2 regions of the Streptomyces sp. NPDC058373 genome follow, and region 1 is predicted to be linked to the other one. Evidence: riboswitches for the same ligand, from Rfam matches in the RefSeq annotation. Region 1 holds a riboswitch; the other holds the start of a gene.

The links. Region 1 has a riboswitch for cobalamin ahead of ACFWMZ_RS04180 (ABC transporter substrate-binding protein). Riboswitches for the same ligand answer to the same signal wherever they lie in the genome.
Region 2: another riboswitch for cobalamin. It lies ahead of ACFWMZ_RS19270 (cobalamin biosynthesis protein); the one in region 1 lies ahead of ACFWMZ_RS04180 (ABC transporter substrate-binding protein).

The regions. Positions count from the first base shown of each region.
Region 1 is NZ_JBHXJE010000004.1:54,250-63,690, forward strand. It holds gene ACFWMZ_RS04165 (PP2C family protein-serine/threonine phosphatase) at 1-86, opposite strand, end outside; gene ACFWMZ_RS04170 (ABC transporter ATP-binding protein) at 1,267-2,076, opposite strand; gene ACFWMZ_RS04175 (FecCD family ABC transporter permease) at 2,073-3,134, opposite strand; gene ACFWMZ_RS04180 (ABC transporter substrate-binding protein) at 3,131-4,183, opposite strand; cobalamin riboswitch at 4,243-4,435, opposite strand; partial or broken gene ACFWMZ_RS04185 (MMPL family transporter) at 4,493-6,050, opposite strand; gene ACFWMZ_RS04190 (SDR family oxidoreductase) at 6,173-7,765, shown strand; partial or broken gene ACFWMZ_RS04195 (deoxyribodipyrimidine photo-lyase) at 7,818-8,279, shown strand; gene ACFWMZ_RS04200 (hypothetical protein) at 8,427-8,648, opposite strand; gene ACFWMZ_RS04205 (MASE1 domain-containing protein) at 8,822-9,441, opposite strand, start outside.
Region 2 is NZ_JBHXJE010000033.1:22,630-32,070, reverse strand. It holds gene ACFWMZ_RS19295 (sodium:solute symporter family protein) at 1-420, opposite strand, end outside; gene ACFWMZ_RS19290 (alpha/beta hydrolase) at 861-1,994, opposite strand; gene ACFWMZ_RS19285 (class II aldolase/adducin family protein) at 2,085-2,852, opposite strand; gene ACFWMZ_RS19280 (anion permease) at 3,273-4,604, shown strand; gene ACFWMZ_RS19275 (hypothetical protein) at 4,636-4,857, shown strand; cobalamin riboswitch at 5,052-5,179, shown strand; gene ACFWMZ_RS19270 (cobalamin biosynthesis protein) at 5,305-6,291, shown strand; gene ACFWMZ_RS19265 (cobyric acid synthase) at 6,288-7,856, shown strand; gene ACFWMZ_RS19260 (putative cobaltochelatase) at 7,990-9,441, shown strand, end outside.

The DNA.
Region 1 (9,441 bases):
GCCAGGTCCATCACGATGCCCAGGACCAGCAGCGCCCACGGCACGGCCCCCGAGTACGCGGGCCAGCGCTGTCCGATCCGGTCCATCGCGGTGCTCCCTGCCTTTCGGCCGTGTCCGGAGGGGGGCGGGACGCACCGGGGGTGCGTCCCGCACGGGAAGTTCACACGGTCCGGCTGGGGTGCGGGGGCAGACACGCCCGCTCGTCCGTATCCTGTTCGATTCGGCCTCGGGCGCCGGCCGGGCTGGGGTGTGGCTGCGCCGCGGCTTGGCCGTGCCGGCTCCTGATTGGCCTCAAGCGCCGGCCGGGCTGTTCTTTGGCGTCCTGTCCGTCCCGACCGTGCCGGTCACTGATGGCCTCAAGCGCCGGCCGGGCTGGGGTGTGGCTGCGCCGCGGCTTGGCCGTGCCGGTCCCTGCTGGCCTCAAGCGCCGGCCGGGCTGGGTTTTGGCTTCTGTCCGTGTCGACCGTGCCGGTCCAAGATGGCCTCAAGCGCCGGCCGGGCTTGGGGTTCGCGGTTCCTCCGGTACGTGGGTGGGGTGGGGCCGCGCCGGGGTACCTCCTCACAAACTGACAGCTCAAGGGTCAGTTGGAGTATGGCGGCCGAGGTTGTCAGTTTGCTGCGGGGGCACCCCGGCACGACCCCACCCCACGGTCTCGTACGCGGCCACCCGCCGGTGGTGGGCGAGACCGTCCCCCACCACCGATCCACCACAGTGACCGCCGGCCGGCCGCACCTGTCGGACGGAAGACTGCTCGGTGACGGCCCCACCCGCCACCGGCGGTTGGCCGCCGACGAGACGGGAGGGCGGGGACGGGCCGGGGTGCCCCCGCAGCGGACTGACGTGAGGAGCCAGAACTCACTACTGGCTCCAGCCTCGTCAGTCTGTGAGGAGGTACACCGGTGCGGCCCCGCCCGCGCCACCCCGCGGACAAACCGCGAACCCCTCGGCAAGGCCGCACTCATGGGCAGCGGCGACCGACGAAATCCCAGCCCGGCCGGCGCTTGAGGCCAATCGGTGACCGGCACGGTCAAGGCGAACCGCAACCACCCCCAGCCCGGCCGGCGTTTGAGGCCGTCTGTGACCGGTACGGTCGAGCGGCGCTCAGCCAAACCCCAGCCCGGCCGGCGTTTGAGGCCATCTGTGACCGGCACGGTCAAGCGGCGCCGAGCCAAACCCCAGCCCGGCCGGCGTTCGAGGCCGTCTGCGACCGGCACGGTCGAGCGGCGCTCAGCCAAAACCCAAGCCCGGCCGGCCGTTGAGGCCGGTCAGTGGGGGCCGCCCGGGGGCAGGAAGCGGACGAAGGGGCGCCCTCCGGCGCCCTCGGCGACCACGGCCCGCACCCCGTAGACCTCGTGGATCAGGCTCTCGGTGAGCACCACCCCGGGAGCGCCACAGGCCACCACACACCCCGCGCGAAGCACGACGATCTCATCACAGAACATCGCTGCAAGATTGAGATCATGCAGCGCCACCACGGACGTCACCGGCAACCCCGCCACCAGCGAGAGCAACTCCAACTGGTGCTGCACGTCGAGGTGGTTGGTCGGCTCGTCGAGGAGCAGGTGACGCGGCTCCTGGGCGAGCGCCCGGGCGATCTGGGCCCGTTGCCGCTCCCCGCCGGAGAGCGTGTGCCAGAGCCGCCCCGCCAGTGGCGTCAGCCCGGTCCGCTCCAGTGCCGCGCGGACCGCCTCCCGGTCGGCGGGGCTCGGCGCCGACCAGGCCCTGCGGTGCGGTACGCGACCGAGGCCGACCACGTCCTGGACGGTCAGGTCGGTGTCGGTCGTCGCGTGCTGCCCGACGACGGCGAGCCGCCGGGCCGTCTCGCGGCGGCCCAGTTCGGCAGGGGTGGCGCCGTCGACGGTGACGGTGCCGCCGGTCGGCGCGAGCAGCCCGGCCAGCAGCCGCAGCAGCGTGGACTTGCCGGAGCCGTTGGGTCCGATGAGGCCCACCGTGGTGCCGGGGCGTGCCTCCAGCCCCACGCCGTCGAGGATCAGCCGCCCGCAGGCCGACCGGGAGACCCGCTCGGCCCGGAGCACGGGCCGGTCGTCGGCGGGGGTTGCGTTCCGACCGGTCATGAGGGCCTCCGGGTCCGGTACATGATGAGGACGAAGGCGGGCACGCCGATCAGCGAGGTCACCACGCCGACCGGGATCTCCTGCGGCTCCAGCACGGTCCTGGCCAGCGTGTCCACCCAGACCAGGAAGACCGCGCCGCTCAGCGCCGCCACCGGGAGCAGCCGCCCGTGCAGGGTGCCGACCAGGGCGCGGGCGGCGTGCGGCAGCACGAGGCCGACGAAGCCGATCGCGCCCGCCGAGCTGACCAGCGCGGCGGTGAGCAGCGCGGTGACGCTCAGCAGGATCAGCCGGGTCCGCGCCACCGAGACGCCGAGCGCGGCGGCGCTCTCCGCGCCGAAGGCGAAGGCGTCGAGCTGGGTGGCCCGCGCCCCGCACACCACCAGCGCCACCGCCAGCACCGCCAGGCACGCCCAGACGTCGGTCCAGGTGGCGCCGGAGAGGCTGCCGAGGAGCCAGAAGAGGATGCCCCGGGTCTGCTCGGCGTCGGCGGCGAACATCACGATGAACGAGGTGAGCGCCGAGAAGAGCTGCATGCCCGCCACCCCGGAGAGCACCACCCGGTCGGTGGTGCCGCCCAGGCTGTGGCTGAGCAGCAGCACCAGGCCGAAGGAGAGCAGCGCGCCGATGAAGGCCCCGGTGGAGACGGAGAGGGCGCCGCCGCCGACGCCGAGGACGACCACGGCGACCGCGCCGGTGGAGGCACCGGAGGAGACGCCGAGGACGAACGGGTCGGCCAGCGGGTTGCGCAGCAGCGACTGCATGACCACCCCGCAGACCGCGAGCCCCGCCCCGCAGACCGCCGCCAGCACGGTGCGCGGCAGCCGCAGTTCCCAGACGATGCCCTCGCGGATCGGCGTCAGGCCGCTCTCACCGCCGCCGAGCCGGAAGGCGACGACCGCCCAGACGTCCGGCACCGAGACGCGGGCCGGGCCGATGGTGATGGCGACCGAGACGGAGGCCAGCAGCAGGACCAAGGCGAGGAGGCTGAGCGTCCACGCCCCGGGCCGCCGCCGCGTCCGCCCGGGCTCCGGGCCGGTCCGCGCGACGGTGGCGGTCACGTGGCGAACCCGAACTGGCGCAGCTTGGCGGCGACTTCCTCGATGCCGTCGACCGTGCGGATCGAGGGGTTCATCGCCGCGCCGCTCACCAGCACGTACCGCTTCTTCTTCACCGCCGTCATGGTGCGGGTGGCCGGGTTGGACTCCAGGAAGGCGATCTTCTTGGCTGCGCTCTCCGCCGTCTGCGACTTGCGCGTCAGGTCGCCGATCACCAGCACGTCGGGGTCGCGGTCGGCGACCGTCTCCCAGTTGATCTGCGGCCACTCGTCCTTGGTGTCGTCGAAGACGTTCTTCCCGCCGACCGCCTCGGTGATGATGCCCGGCGCCCCGCAGCAGCCGCCCATGTACGGCGCCTCGGAGTTGGCGAACCAGTAGAGCAGGGTCGGGCGTTCGGACGCGGGCGCCTTCTTGGTGCTGAGCCCCTCGGTGGCCTTCTCCGCCCGCCGGGTCAGTTCGGTGACGAGCTTCTTCCCGCGCTCCTCGACCCCGAAGACCTCGGCCAGGTCGGTGACCTCGCCGTGGATGTCGGCCATGGAGAGCGGCGTCGTACGCGAGCCGTCGCCGTCGCCGGTGTTCGACTTGGCGCAGTCGGCGGGCGAGACGTACGTGCCGACGCCGAGGTCCTCGAACGCCTTGCGGGTGGCGACGCCGCCCTTGCCGAGGGTCGACTCGAAGGAGGCGGTGACGAAGTCCGGCTCCTCGTCGAGGACCTTCTCGAAGGAGGGGTTGTTGTCGGCGAGCCGCTTCACCTTGGCGTTCTCCTTCGCCAGGTGCGGCAGGACCGGGTCGGTCCAGGTCGCGGTGCCCGTCATCCGGTCGGCGAGGCCGAGCGAGAGCAGGATCTCCGTCGAGTCCTGGTTGAGCGAGACGGCCCGCTGCGGCGGCTGCTCGACGGTCACGGTGCGGCCGCAGTTCCTCAGAGTCGTCGCGCCGGCCCCCTTCGCGTCGTCGGCCGGCGCGGGGCTTCCGCCCGAGCAGGCGGTGAGCAGCAGGGCGAGAGCGGCGCAGGATGCGGCGAGGGAGGTCCGGCGGAAGGGCGCAACAGGCACAGGGGTGCGGCTTTCGGTGTCGAGGCTCGGTCGCGAAGCCTGGCGTACAGGAACCCCGTCCGTACGGGCGGAGGGCCAGCAGGTCTTCGGACTCGGGGTCGTGCGGACGGCGCGCCTTCCCGGGGCGTGCCCCAGTGGCGTCCTGCGCCGCCCGTCGCCCTCACCGCTGCGCGTCAGTTCCGGGTTCGCACCGGATTCCCTGACCCGTTCGCATGGAGATGCGCGGGTACGACTGGCGTGCGAAAGCTAGCACAGCGGCCCTCCCACGCCCGGGGGCGGGGAGAGCCGTCGTACGCGTACTGCCTGCGCTTACGCCGGGGTTCGCGGCTCCCCGGACGCGTCCTCGGCGGGCTCGGCCCGGCGGCTGAGCGCCCCCGGCCACCAGGCGGCAGGACCGATGTCGCGGACCAGGGCGGGCACCAGCAGGGAGCGGACCACCAGGGTGTCGAGGAGCACGCCGAAGGCGACGATGAAGGCGATCTGCGCGAGGAAGGCCAGCGGGATCACCCCGAGCGCCGCGAAGGTCGCCGCCAGGGACGACGCCGGCCGAGGTGATGACGCCGCCAGTGGTGGTCAGGCCGCGCCGTACGCCCTCCCGGGTGCCGTGCCGCGCGGTCTCCTCGCGGACCCGGGACATCAGGAAGATGTTGTAGTCGACGCCGAGAGCGACCAGGAAGACGAAGCCGTAGAGCGGGACGGAGGCGTCGGTGCCGGTGAAGCCGAAGACGTGGGTGAAGACCAGCGAGGCGATGCCCAGGGTGGCGGCGAAGTTCAGCGCCACGGTGGCCACCAGCAGCAGCGGGGTCACCAGAGAGCGGAGCAGGGCGACCAGGATGACGAGGGTGATCGCCAGTACCACCGGCATGATCAGGTTCCGGTCGGCCTCGGCGGTGCGCTGGGTGTCGTACTGCTGCGCGGTGTAGCCGCCGACCATGGCGTCGGCGCCGTCGACCGCGTGGACGGCGGTGCGCAGGCGGGCCACCGTGTCCTTGGCGGCGTCGCTGTCCGCGTCGTCCTGGAGGGTCGCGTCGATCCGGACCCGGCCGTCCACGACGAGCGGTGCGCCGCCGCCGGGCCGCCCCGACTCGGTGACCGGGGCGACCGAGGCGACGCCCTCGGTCCGCTCGGCGGCCTCCGTCACCTCGTCCAGTCGTCCGGCGTCCGCGATGACGACCGCCGGGTTGCCGGAGCCGCCGGGGAAGTGGCGGCTCAGCGTCTCCTGGGCGGAGACCGAGGGCGCGTCGTTGACGAGGATCTCGTCCAGCGGGACGCCCCGGCTGGCCAGCGTCGGGGCGAAGGCGGCGCACGCGATGAGGGCGGCCAGGGTGACGGCCCAGACCTTGCGCGGCGTCCGGTCGACCCGGTCGGCGACGCGCTGCCGCAGGCGGTGGCTGCCGCCGGTGCCGGTGACCTTGGGCCGTGCGGGCCAGTAGGCGACCCGGCCCAGCAGGACGAGGGCGGCGGGCAGGAAGGTCAGGGCGCTGAAGACCGAGCAGACGATGCCGATGGCGCCGACCGGGCCGAGCGCCCGGTTGTTGGTCAGGTCGGCGAGCAGCAGGGCCAGCAGACCGAGGGCCACGGTGGCCGCGCTGGCGGTGATCGGCCCGAACGACTGCCGCCAGGCCAGCCGCATCGCGGTGAACCGGTCGCCGTGCAGACTCAGTTCCTCGCGGAACCGGGCGGTGAGCAGCAGCGCGTAGTCGGTGGCGGCGCCGATCACCAGGATCGAGAGGATGCCCGGCACCTGCCCGTCGACCCGGACCACGTCCCGCTCGGCCAGTGCGTAGACCACCGCGCAGGCCAGCCCGAGGGCGAGGACGGCGCCGAAGATGATCACCAGCGGCAGCAGCACACTGCGGTAGACGACGGTCCGCCGGCCGCCGCATTCGCGCGCCCGGGACGCGCGGAAGAAGCAGTGGCGCGAGACGGTGGACCGGGAGCGGCCCGGACACCGCCGTTCCGCCCGGTCACCGATCCCGGAGAGAGGCCATGAGCAGCGATGAGCACCCCACCGAGCCCACCCCGCGAGGCGACGGCGCGCTGGTCCTGGTGACCGGCGCCACCGGGTACATCGGCGGCCGCCTCGCCCCCGCCCTGCTGGACGCCGGCTACCGGGTCCGCGCCCTGGCCCGTACCCCGGGGAAGCTGCGGGACCTGACCTGGGCCGAGCGTGCCGAGGTGGTCCAGGGCGACGTCACCGACGCCGACTCGGTGCGCGAGGCGATGCGCGGCGTCGAGGTGGCGTACTACCTGGTCCACGCCCTCGGCACCGGCTCGGACTTCGAGCGCACCGACCGCGAGGCGGCCCGGATCTTCGCCCGCGAGGCCCGCGCGGCCGGGGTCCGCCACATCGTCTACCTCGGCGGCCTCACCCCCGAGGGCGTCCCCGAGAGCAGGCTCTCGCCGCACCTGCGCTCCCGTGCCGAGGTCGGCCGCATCCTGCTCGACTCCGGCGTGCCCGCCACCGTGCTGCGCGCCGCCGTGGTGCTGGGCTCCGGCTCCGCCTCCTTCGAGATGCTCCGCTACCTCACCGAGCGGCTGCCGCTGATGATCACCCCGAGCTGGGTCAACACCCGGATGCAGCCGGTCGCCGTCCGCGACGTCCTCGCCTACCTGGCCGGCGCCGCCGCCATGCCCGCCGACGTCAACCGCACCTTCGACATCGGCGGCCCCGACATCCTCACCTACCGCGAACTGATGCAGCGGTACGCCGCCGTCGCCAAGCTGCCCCGCCGCCTGATCCTGCCCGTCCCCGTCCTCACCCCGCGCCTCTCCAGCCACTGGGTCGGCCTGGTCACCCCCGTACCGGCCGCCATCGCCCGCCCGCTGGCCGAGTCGCTCCGCCACGAGGTGGTCTGCCGAGAGCACGACATCGCCGCGTACGTCCCCGACGCCCCGGGCCGGCCCATCGGCGTGGACCAGGCCCTCGCGCTGGCGCTGCGCCGTGTCCAGGACGCCCAGGTCGCCACCCGCTGGTCCTCGGCCTCGGTCCCCGGCGCTCCCAGCGACCCGCTCCCCACCGACCCGGAATGGTCCGGCGGCAGCCTCTACGAGAACCGGCGCGAGCGCCTCGTCGACGCCTCACCCGAAGCGCTGTGGCGGGTCGTCGAGGGCATCGGTGGGGAGCACGGCTGGTACTCCTTCCCGCTCGCCTGGGCCGTGCGCGGCCGCCTGGACCGGCTGGTCGGCGGGGTCGGCCTGCGGCGCGGGCGGCGCGACGCCCAGCACCTGCGGGTGGGGGAGTCGCTGGACTTCTGGCGGGTCGAGGAGATCGAGCCGGGCCGCCTGCTGCGGCTGCGCGCCGAGATGCGGCTGCCGGGCCTGGCCTGGCTGGAGATGACCGTCGACCGTGACGACGCCGGACGCACCCGCTACCGCCAGCGCGCCGTCTTCCTGCCGCGCGGCCTGCTCGGCCAGGCGTACTGGTGGTCCATCTCCCCCTTCCACGCGGTGGTCTTCGGCGGCATGGCCCGCAACATCGCGCTGACCGCCGCCCGCGAACAGACCGCCGACGAGGAGGCCGGGGCCGCCTCCGGAGCGCCCGGAGACTCCGACGACACCGTCTCGCGGCCCACCCCCTGAACCGCGCGCCCCGCCCCGCACGCCGTACCTAAGCAACCCCGGAAAGAGCACCATGACGGTCTCCGTCGTCCGCTTCACCTCCGATCTGCGGCTGCACGACCAGCCCGCGCTACGGGCCGCGCTCGACGCGACCGACGCCGTGGTGCCGCTCTTCGTCCAGGACGACGCCGTCACGGACGCCGGGTCCGCGGCGCCCAACCGGCGCGCCTTCCTCGCCGACTGCCTCACCGACCTGGACCGCTCGCTCCGGGAGCGCGGCGGGCGGCTCGTGATCCGCTCCGGCGACCTGGTCGAAGAGGTCTGCCGGGTCGTCACCGAGGCCGACGCCGAGGAGGTCCATCTGGCGGCGGGCGTCAGCGCCTTCGCCCGGCGCCGGGAGGAGCGGCTGCGAGAGGCCCTGGAGGCCGAGGGGCGGCGCCTCCTCGTCCACGAGGGCGTCATCACCGCCCTGCCGCCCGGCGCGGCCACCCCCGCCTCCTCGGGCCACTTCGCGGTCTTCACGCCGTACTGCCGCTCGGCACCGTGAAGAGCCACGCCCGGCGCGCCCTGCACCGGCTGCGGGTGAGCCTGGAGCGCGCCGAGGCTCGGTGAGGGCGGGTGGCGCCGGGGCGGCCGGTACGCCCGCCGCCCCGTACCCGGGGGAGCGGCGGGCGGTGGGGCGTTACGCGGCGGAGGTGTCGAGCGCGGCCAGGGCCTGCGCCCAGCGGGCGTACTTCAGCCCGGCCAGGTCGGAGACGGTCCGGACGCCGAACGCCTCCTGGAGGAGTTCACCGTCCCGGTCCGAGACGCCCTTCAGCGCGGAGACCGGCGCCGCGAGGATTTCCGGCAGACTCTTCTCCGCCCACGCCTTGTCCAGCACCTTGTCCAGATCGATCGAAGCCACAGCTGTCCTTTCAGGAACATGCGAATCGGTGATCCGGGCGGCCGCCCCCGCGTTCTCTACACGCATGTAGAACGCTAGTCGCGAAGATCTTCCCGTGGGGCCCGACCTGGCACATCTCGCCAGGGAGTGTCCGAAAGTGCCTGCCAAGGGGCGGACGGCCCGGGACCGGCGCGCTAACCGGCGCCCCACCCGCCGCCGGTCCGCCGTCCGCCTCCGCCCTCCTCCTGTTCCGGGTCCTCCTCCGGGTCCTGCGCCCACCCGGCACGGGAGGCGCCCGGCGCGAGGGTGTCGACCACCTCGGCCAGTTCCTGGCAGGCGTTCTCGATCCGCTCGCGGATGTGGCGGCGTTCGGTCACCAGGGAGGAGAGGAGGAGGCCGGTCAGGGCCACCGAAACGTTGAACGCCTGGAGGTTGACCATGACCTCGCCCATCTCCCGCCCGGCGAACGGCCCCTGCTGGCGGGTGGCCGCCGTCACCGCCAGGACCGAGACGATCAGGGCGGCGGGCGCGCTGCCGGTCAGTTCGAACCGCAGCCCGGCCCAGATCAGCAGCGGGAAGACGAGGAAGAGCAGGTCGAGCGGGCTGTAGATGGCCACCCAGGTGAGCGTGGCGGTCACCGCGAACAGCCCCAGCAGTTCGAGCCAGCCCAGCGCGTCGCGGGGCAGCCGGGGCCGGATCAGCACCACCAGCAGCGGCACCACGACGAGCACACCGAGCGCGTCCCCGGCCCACCAGGCGGCCCACACCGACCAGGCGTTGGCCGAGAGGATCTTGTCGGTGGCCAGCAGGGTGC
Region 2 (9,441 bases), on a different contig from region 1:
GATCAGGCTGCCGACGATGTTGGAGCCGGCGAGCATCAGCTGACTGGAGCGGCCGTGCCGGGCGCGCATCACCTCGGCCAGCGTGTGGGCCTTCGGGGCGACGGCGCGAATGCGCTTGCCGAAGGGGTAGATGAAGAGAATCATCAGGGCGCCCCAGAGCCCGTAGTGGATGGGCCCGGATATGCCGTAGGTGTAACCGGACGTCGCCGAGGCGTACATCGAGGACGCCCAGATCCATGTCGCCGTCATGCTGGCGGCGGAGACCCCGAACCCGATGTTGTTGCCGCCGGTCATGTACCCGTCGGCGTTCTCTTCCTTCTTGCCGATGCGGGTCGAGATCAGGAAGGTCCCTCCGTAGAAGAAGACCAGCAATCCGACTACCACCACGGCGCTGAAACCGGCTGTTTCCAGTCCGTCCACACGCACCACCTCCTTCGACTCGCGGAGCCCGGCGTCAGCCGTAGCACCCGACGGGTCGACCGGGGGAGCTGCGTGCGCGCGCCTCGCGCCCAAGGGCGCCGGCGGGGCTCCTGCTTCGGTCCCCAGGCCGCGTCATCGCTGGGATCGGGGGACGCCATAAAACGGGGGCATCCTTTGTGCCCGCAAACGCCTGGCACCATAACAGCACCGTCGCGCCGTGGCGATCTTCGATTCGCGCGGCCCCGACGAGGGCAAATGACTTCTCTAATGCGGCAGATGCCGGGAGAGTCAGCGTTTGACGGGTCGTTTGTCCTGCCTTGTCGTGACCACCTCCCCCTCTCACCGCAACCTCTTTGCTCATTGCATATGCAATGGGCGATGGTTTTGTTATGCGGTGGTGATCACGGGCACGCCTCACGTGCCCGCGGAGGCGGTGTCGCTCAGAGCAGCGGAGTCAGGAAACGGCGCAGGGCCTCGTCGTAGCCGTTGGGGTCGGCGTTCCACATGGCGGCGTGGGGGGCGTCGGGGACCGTCCGGAGGGTGATCAGGTCGGGGCGGCTGCGGGCGAGGGCGAGCGAGTACCCCAAGGGGGCGATCTCGTCGTCGGGGCCGTGGACCAGGAAGGTGGGGACGCGCAGGCCCTCGGGGCCGCCGATGTGCGGGAGCCGGTCGTCGCTGAGCCCGGTGCGGCCCTCGGCGGCGCGTACGGCGAGCGGCAGGAAGGCGCGCGGCACGTGCCTGGCGGAGGCCAGCGCCTGGACGGTCTCCTCACGGCCGAGGACCGGGGAGTCGAGGATGAGCCCGCCGATGCGGTCGCGCAGCGCGGAGCGTGCGGCGGCGAAGAGGGCCATGGTGGCGCCGGTGGACCAGCCGTAGAGGATGACGCGGGTGGCGCCGTTGGCGACGGCGAAGCGGATGGCGGCGTCGACGTCGCGCCACTCGGTGTCGCCCAGGTGGTTGAGGCCGTCCGGGGAACGGGGGGCGCCCCGGTCGCCGCGGTAGGCCAGGGAGAGCACCGGCAGGCCGAGGCGGTGCAGCTGCTCGGTCACGACCAAGGGGTGCTCGATGGTGCCGGCCAGGCCGTGGACGGCCACCACCCAGGTGCGGCGGTCGCCGGGCACCATCCAGCCGGGCAGGACGCCCAGTTCGCCGGGGATCTCGACCCCGGCGTAGGAGAGGCCGAGGGCGGTGGCGGGGTCGCCGCTGTAGAGCTGCGGGGTGAGCCAGGCCCGGTCGCCGGTGCCGGGGGTGCCGTGGAAGACGCGCTCCAGGCGGCGGACCACGGTGTCGGCGGCGACCTCGCCCTCGGTGCGGTCGAGCACCGGCCCCACGGCGGCGTGGAAGTCGCTTCCCGCGAGGCCGTAGCGGCCGGGGCGCAGGGAGGCGAGGTCGCGGGTGAGGACGATCCGCCCGCCCTCGGCCCGGTGGACCGTCAGCTTCGGTTCGGTCCGCAGCCGGTGGCCTGGTGGGAGCCGCAGGGCGGCGTCGCTGGCGTACCGGCCGGCCGCGACGGCGGCGACCCCGGCTCCGACTGCGGCGGTGACGGCCAGTGCCGTCGTTCGGGCGATACGCACCGCTCCAGTCTGCGGGCAGAGACCGCCTCCCGGCCAGTGGGCGTGGCCCGGGGGGTCACGTGGCGGGCGCCGGGCGGGCCGGGCGGCGGGTCAGCCCTCCGGCTGGCCGTAACCGCGCAGCCGGTCGGCGGCGGCCGCGAGCCGGCCGGTGTCGAGGAGGGCCGGGGTGTGGCCGGGGACGGAGCGGGCCAGCAGCCAGACGCGGCACATCCACTCCAGCTGGGCGGTGCGCTCCAGCGCCTGGCCGAGGGTGTCGCCGGTGGTGACGGTGCCGTGGTTGCGCAGCAGGCAGCCGGTGCGGTCGCGGAGGGCCTCGAGGAGGTGGGCGGCGAGTTCCCGGGTGCCGTAGAGGGCGTACGGGGCGGTGCGGACCGGGCCGCCGAACGCGGCCGCCATGTAGTGGACCGGCGGCAGGGTGTCGACGAGCGTGGAGACGGCGGTGGCGTGCGGGGCGTGGGTGTGGACGACGGCGCGGGCCGTGCCGGTGCGGTACACGGCGAGGTGGAGCGGCAGTTCGCTGGTGGGCTTCAGCGTGCCGAGGACCTGGCGGCCGTCCGGGGTGACGGCGACGGTGTCCTCGGGGCCGAGCTGGTCGTAGGGGACGCCGGTGGGGGTGATGAGGACGAGGTCCCGCGCGGTGCCGCCGCCCGGGCCGCCGGGGGTGACGCGGACGGAGACGTTGCCGGAGGTGCCGACCACCAGCCCGTCGCGGACGGTGGCCCGGGCCGTCTCCAGCAGGGCCCGCCAGGCGCGGGCGACGGTACCGTCCTGGTCCGCCAGGGCATCCTGGGCCTCCTGGACTTCCTGGTCTTCCCGGTGCTGCTCCAGCTTCTTCTCCATGGCGCGGGATCCTGCCACGGGGCTCCCCCGCGAGGGCAGCCGCCGCCCGAGGCGCGCCCCGCACCCCCAGCCCTCGCCCGGCGGCACTCCCCCGCCGGGCGGTCGCCCCGGCGTACGCACCCGCCCCCCGAAGCCCTCTCCGGCGCACGCCCCGTCCCCAGCCACCCACAGGGCATTCCGCTTCGCCGCCGCCGGCCCCGCCCGGGGCGTGCGACCTGCCTCACATCGCGGCTCCGCGGGCACCCCTGCCGAAGGCCGTGATCGAGGGCAGGAAAGGCCCCGGGAGCCGCTCCCCCACGGGGTCGGGGCGGGTCCGGGGACGAGGCGGCCGCCCGGGCTCCGGTTCGGGTCACCACGTTGCCCGGCTCAGTTCATCTTCCGTTCACTCAACACCCCTACGTTCAACGAGCCAACGACGTCCCACAGAAGTCCGGGTAAATGGAACACATCACGCTTCTCCTCGGGATCGTGATCGTGACCGCTCTCGTGTTCGACTTCACGAACGGTTTCCACGACACAGCCAACGCGATGGCCACCACCATCTCGACCGGCGCGATGAGGCCCAAGGCCGCGGTGGCGATGTCCGCCGTCCTCAACCTCGTCGGCGCGTTCCTCTCCGTGGAGGTCGCCAAGACGATCTCCGGCGGACTCATCAACGAGGACGGCCTGAAGACGGAAGTCATCTTCGCCGCCCTCGTCGGCGCCATTCTGTGGAATCTTCTGACCTGGCTCGTCGGTCTGCCGTCGAGCTCCTCGCACGCGCTCTTCGGCGGCCTCATCGGCGCCGCGGTGATGTCGGCGGGCTGGTCCTCCGTCAACGGCGGCACCGTCGTCACCAAGGTGCTGCTCCCGGCGCTCGCCGCGCCGCTCGTCGCCGGCCTCGCCGCGATGCTCGCCACCCGGCTGACCTTCCGGATCAACCGGAACGTGGACGAGAAGTCCACCGCCAAGGGCTACCGCGCCGGACAGATCGCCTCGGCCGGCCTGGTCTCGCTGGCGCACGGCACCAACGACGCCCAGAAGACGATGGGTGTCATCACCCTCGCCCTGGTGACCGGCGGTGTCCTCGCGCCCGGCTCCAACCCCCCGATGTGGGTCATCGTCTCCGCCGGTGTCGCCATCGCGCTCGGTACGTACCTGGGCGGCTGGCGCATCATCCGGACCATGGGCAAGGGCCTCACCGACCTCACGCCGCCGCAGGGCTTCGCCGCCCAGACCAGCGCCGCGACGGTCATCCTGGCCTCCTCCCACCTGGGCTTCTCCCTCTCCACCACCCAGTCGTGCTCCGGCGCGGTGATGGGTGCGGGCCTCGGCCGCAAGGGCGGTGTCGTCCGCTGGTCGACCGCCACCCGGATGTTCGTCGCCTGGGGCCTGACGCTCCCGGCCGCCGCCCTGGTCGGCGCGGCCGCCGAGTTCCTCACCAAGCAGGGCGACTGGGGCGTCGCCGCCACCGCGGTCCTGCTGGTCGGCGGGTCCTTCGCGATCTGGCTGCGCTCGCGCCGCTCCCCCGTCACCCACGACAACGTCAACGACGTCGAGCCGGGCCAGGACGAGCCCTCGGGCGTCGTCACCCAGGCCATGGCCTCCGTCGCCCCGCCGCCCACCGGCGCGGCCGCCGCCTCCGACGAGGCCGCCGCCTCGGACGCCTCCGGCGAGCGGGACGACGACGACCGGGACGGCGACGGTCCGGCGGGCGGCTCCCCGCTCTCCTCGATCCCCGGCCAGCCCGGCCACTCCTCCGCCGAACCGGCCCGGCCGGCCACGGTCTGACCCGGCCTCGCGTACGTAAGGACACCTCACCATGCACATCGACTGGGCAGCCCTCGGCGCCGTCTTCGGCGTGAGCCTCGTGGTCACCGTCGCGCTCGTCGGCTTCTTCACCCTCGGCATCGTGGGCCTCTCCAAGGGCGCGAGCAGCACGCAGGGCGGCGGATCCGGCGCCCTCGCCAGGACCGGCGGCTACCTCTGCTTCGCCCTCTGCGCGGCGGCGGTCGCCTACGGGATCTACATCATCGTGGCCTGAGGGCCACCTCCCGCCGCGAAGGGCGGACCGGACGTACGGCGTCCGGCCCGCCCTTCGGCGTACGGCGGCGCGGGCGCCCGGTGCCGCGCCGCCCCCGCTGTGGGGCTCCACACACTCTTCGCCGCAGGTCAACGGTGAGTTGACTGGTGTTCCGGGCACGTGGTGGACTGCCGGGGCCGAAACACGGAGGCAGCAGAGGAAGCCGGTGCGAATCCGGCGCGGTCCCGCCACTGTCACCGGGGAGCGGCATCTCCGCCGAGCGCCACGGCCCCCAGGGGCTGGAAGGCCAGGGGATGCCGCCGATCCGGAAGCCAGGAGACTCTCGCCCCCGGTCACGTCGAACCAGGGCGCGGACCCTGAGTGAGGACACACCGCCATGCGTGGCTGCCCGTCGCCGCCCCCTCCAGCCGTCCACCGGTCCCCCGAGCGCCGAACGGACTGAGCCCCGTGGACCGTGCCGGCCGCGTCTTCGCGTGCGGCGCCACCGCCGGGCTGCTGGCCGACGCCCTTCTCGCCGACCCCGGCCGGGGCCACCCCGTGGCCCTCTTCGGCCGGGCGGCCGCCGCCGTGGAGCGGCGCCTGTGGCACGACCACCGCGGCTGGGGCGCCCTGCACACCGCGCTCTGCGCGGGCGGCGCCACCGCCGCCGCCGCGCTGGCCGGTCGAGCCGTACGCCGCCACCCGCGCGGCGCCGTCGCGCTGACCGCCACCACGACCTGGGCCGTGGTCGGCGGCACCTCGCTGGTGCGTGAGGCCCGGCTGATCGGCGCCGCCCTCCAGGCCGGTGACGTGGCCGAGGCGCGGCGGCTGCTGCCCCGCCTCTGCGGGCGCGACCCGCAGGCGCTGGACGCCGACGCGCTGGCCCGTGCCGTGGTGGAGTCGGTCGCCGAGAACACCTCGGACGCGGTGGTCGGCGCCCTGGTCTGGGGCGCGGTCGCGGGCGTCCCCGGCCTCGTCGGGTTCCGCGCCGTCAACACGCTGGACGCCATGGTCGGCCACAAGTCGCCCCGGCTGCGCCGGTTCGGCTGGGCCTCGGCCCGCCTCGACGACGCCGTCGGCTACCCGGGGGCGCGGCTGACGGCCGCCCTCGCCGTCCTCGCCGGACCCGACCCGCGTGGCGCCGTCCGGGCCTGGCGCGCCGACGCGCACCGCCACCCGAGCCCCAACGCGGGCCCGGTCGAGGCGGCGTTCGCCGGCGCGCTCGGGGTGCGGCTCGGCGGGACCCTGGCGTACGGCGGGCGGACCGAGCACCGGCCGGTGCTCGGCGGCCAGGGCCGCCCGGTGCGGCCCGGCGACATCGAACGGGCCGCCCGGCTCTCCCGGCGCGTCGGGGCGCTGGCCCTGGTGGCGGGGGCGGGCGCACGCCTGGCCGCCGGAGCGGTACGCGGGCGCGCCCGGCGCGCGGGAACCGGGAAGGGACGGGCAGGGGCATGAGCGGCGGAGTGCTGATCGCGGGGACCACCTCGGACGCCGGGAAGAGCGTGCTGACGGCGGGCATCTGCCGGTGGCTGGCGCGGCGCGGGGTGAAGGTGGCGCCGTTCAAGGGGCAGAACATGTCCCTCAACTCGTTCGTCACCCGGGAGGGCGCGGAGATCGGCCGGGCCCAGGCCATGCAGGCGCAGGCCGCCCGCGTCGAGCCGACGGCGCTGATGAACCCGGTCCTGCTCAAGCCCGGCAGCGACCGCTCCAGCCAGGTCGTGCTGCTCGGCAAGCCGGTCGGGGAGCTGAGCGCCCAGGGTTTCTTCGGCTCGGCACGGCCCGGGGAGCCGGCGCGTGCGGTGGCGGGCGGCCGCCGTGAGGCACTGCTGGAACCGGTGCTGGAGTGCCTGGCCCGGCTGCGGGCCGAGCACGACGTGGTGGTCTGCGAGGGCGCGGGCAGCCCCGCCGAGATCAACCTGCGCCGCACCGACATCGTCAACATGGGCGTGGCCCGCGCGGCGAAGCTGCCGGTGCTGGTGGTCGGCGACATCGACCGGGGCGGGGTCTTCGCCTCGTTCTTCGGCACCACGGCACTGCTGGCCCCCGAGGACCAGGCGTTGGTGGCCGGGTACGTGGTCAACAAGTTCCGGGGCGACGTCGAGTTGCTGAAGCCCGGCGTCGAGATGCTGCGGGGCATCACCGGACGGCACACCTACGGCGTCCTGCCGTACGCCGACGGGCTCGGCATCGACGAGGAGGACGGGCTGCGGGTCTCGCTGCGCGGCGCGGTCCGCGAGTCGGTGGTGGCACCGCCGGTCGGCGAGGACGTGCTGCGGGTCGCGGTCTGCGCGGTGCCGCTGATGTCGAACTTCACCGACGTGGACGCGCTGGCCGCCGAACCGGGCGTGGTGGTGCGGTTCGTGGACCGGGCCGAGGAGCTGGCCGACGCCGACCTGGTGGTGGTCCCCGGCACCCGGGGCACGGTCCGCGCGCTGGCCTGGCTGCGTGAGCGGGGTCTGGCCGACGCGCTGCTGCGGCGGGTCGCCGAGGGGCGGCCGGTGCTCGGCATCTGCGGCGGCTACCAGCTCCTCGGCGAGCGGATCGAGGACGAGGTGGAGTCCCGGGCGGGCACCGTGGCGGGGCTCGGCGTGCTGCCGGTGCGAGTGCGGTTCGCGGCCGGGAAGACGCTGGCGCGGCCGGCCGGTTCGGCCCTCGGCGAGCCGGCCGAGGGGTACGAGATCCATCACGGCGTCGCCGAGGTACGGGGCGGCGAGCCGGTCTTCACCGACGCGGCCGGGCGGGCCCTGGACGGCTGCCGGGTCGGCGCGGTGTGGGGCACCCACTGGCACGGCTCGCTGGAGAGCGACGGCTACCGCAGGGCCTTCCTCACCGAGGTGGCCCGGGCCGCGGGCCGCCGCTTCGTCCCCGCCCCCGACACCTCCTTCGGCCTGCTCCGCGAGGAGCAGCTCGACCGGCTCGGCGACCTGATCGAGGAGCACGCCGACACCGAGGCGCTGCTGCGCCTCATCGAGCGGGGCGCCCCGCCCGGCCTGCCGTTCCTCCCGCCGGGAGCGCCATGACCCGCGCCCCGGTCAGCGAGCCTCACGCCCGCACGCCCGGGCTCCGCCCTCCCGGCGGCCCCGCGTCCCCTGTCCGCCGTACCCCTGCCGCCGCGCGGCGCGTGGTCTTGGTGAGTGAAGGAGTGAAGTCCCGATGAGTACCAGTTCCCGCTATCCGTTCACCGCGATCGTCGGTCAGGACGACCTGCGGCTGGCGCTGCTGCTGAACGCGGTCTCCCCGGCGGTCGGCGGTGTCCTCGTCCGGGGGGAGAAGGGCACCGCCAAGTCGACGGCGGTACGCGCGCTGGCCGCGCTGCTGCCGCCGGTGCGGGCCGTGGAGGGGTGCCGCTTCTCCTGCGACCCGGCCGCGCCCGACCCCGACTGCCCGGACGGGCCGCACCCGGTGGACGGGCAGGGCGGCCGGGGCCGGGAGCGGGCGGCGCGGATGGTGGAGCTGCCGGTCGGCGCCTCCGAGGACCGGCTGGTCGGCGCGCTCGACATCGAACGGGCCCTGGCGGAGGGCGTGAAGGCGTTCGAGCCGGGCCTGCTGGCCGACGCGCACCGCGGCATCCTCTACGTCGACGAGGTCAACCTCCTCCACGACCACCTCATCGACCTGCTGCTCGACGCGGCGGCGATGGGCGCCTCGTACGTGGAGCGCGAGGGCGTCTCGGTGCGGCACGCGGCCCGCTTCCTGCTGGTCGGCACGATGAACCCGGAGGAGGGCGAGCTGCGCCCGCAGCTGCTGGACCGGTTCGGTCTGACCGTGGAGGTCGCCGCCTCCCGGGAGCCGGGCCAGCGCGTCGAGGTGGTCCGCCGCCGCCTCGCCTTCGAGGACGACCCGGCCGCCTTCGCGGGCCGCTGGTCCGGCGAGGAGGCCGAGCTGCGCGAGCGGGTGGCCGCCGCCCGGGCGCTGCTGCCCCAGGTACGCCTGGGCGACGGGGCGCTGCGCCGGATCGCGGCGGTGTGCGCGGCGTTCGAGGTCGACGGGATGCGCGGCGACCTGGTGATGGCGCGCACCGCGACGGCGCTGGCCGCCTGGGCCGGGCGCACCGAGGTCGCCGTCGAGGACGTACGGCAGGCCGCGCTGCTGGCGCTGCCGCACCGGCGCCGCCGCAACCCCTTCGACGCACCGGGCCTGGACGAGGAGAAGCTGGACGAGGTGCTGCGGGACGCCGCCGCCGACGACCCCGAGGACGAGCCGCCGACGCCGCCCGAGGGGCAGGCGCCGGAGGACCCGGCCGACGGCGACGGCGACGACGGCCCGGGCCCGGACGGCGGCGGGGGCGGGGGCGGGCAGCCCGACCCCGGCGACGGCGGTTCCGGCGGGGTCCCGCCGCAGCGCGCCGAGGACTCCGGTGCCGGGGCACCCGAAGACGCGCCCGAGGCGCTGACCGGGCGGGAGCCCGGCGAGCCCGCCGGCGGTACGCCCCGCCCGGCCTCGGCGGAGCAGCAGGCGGTGGCGGCGGGCGAACCCTTCCGCACCAAGGCGCTCAGCGTGCCGGGGCTCGGCGCGGGCGCTGCGGGCCGCAGGTCCCGGGCGCGTACCGAGCACGGCAGGACCACCGGCGCCACCCGCCCCGAGGGCGCGCTGACCAAGCTGCAC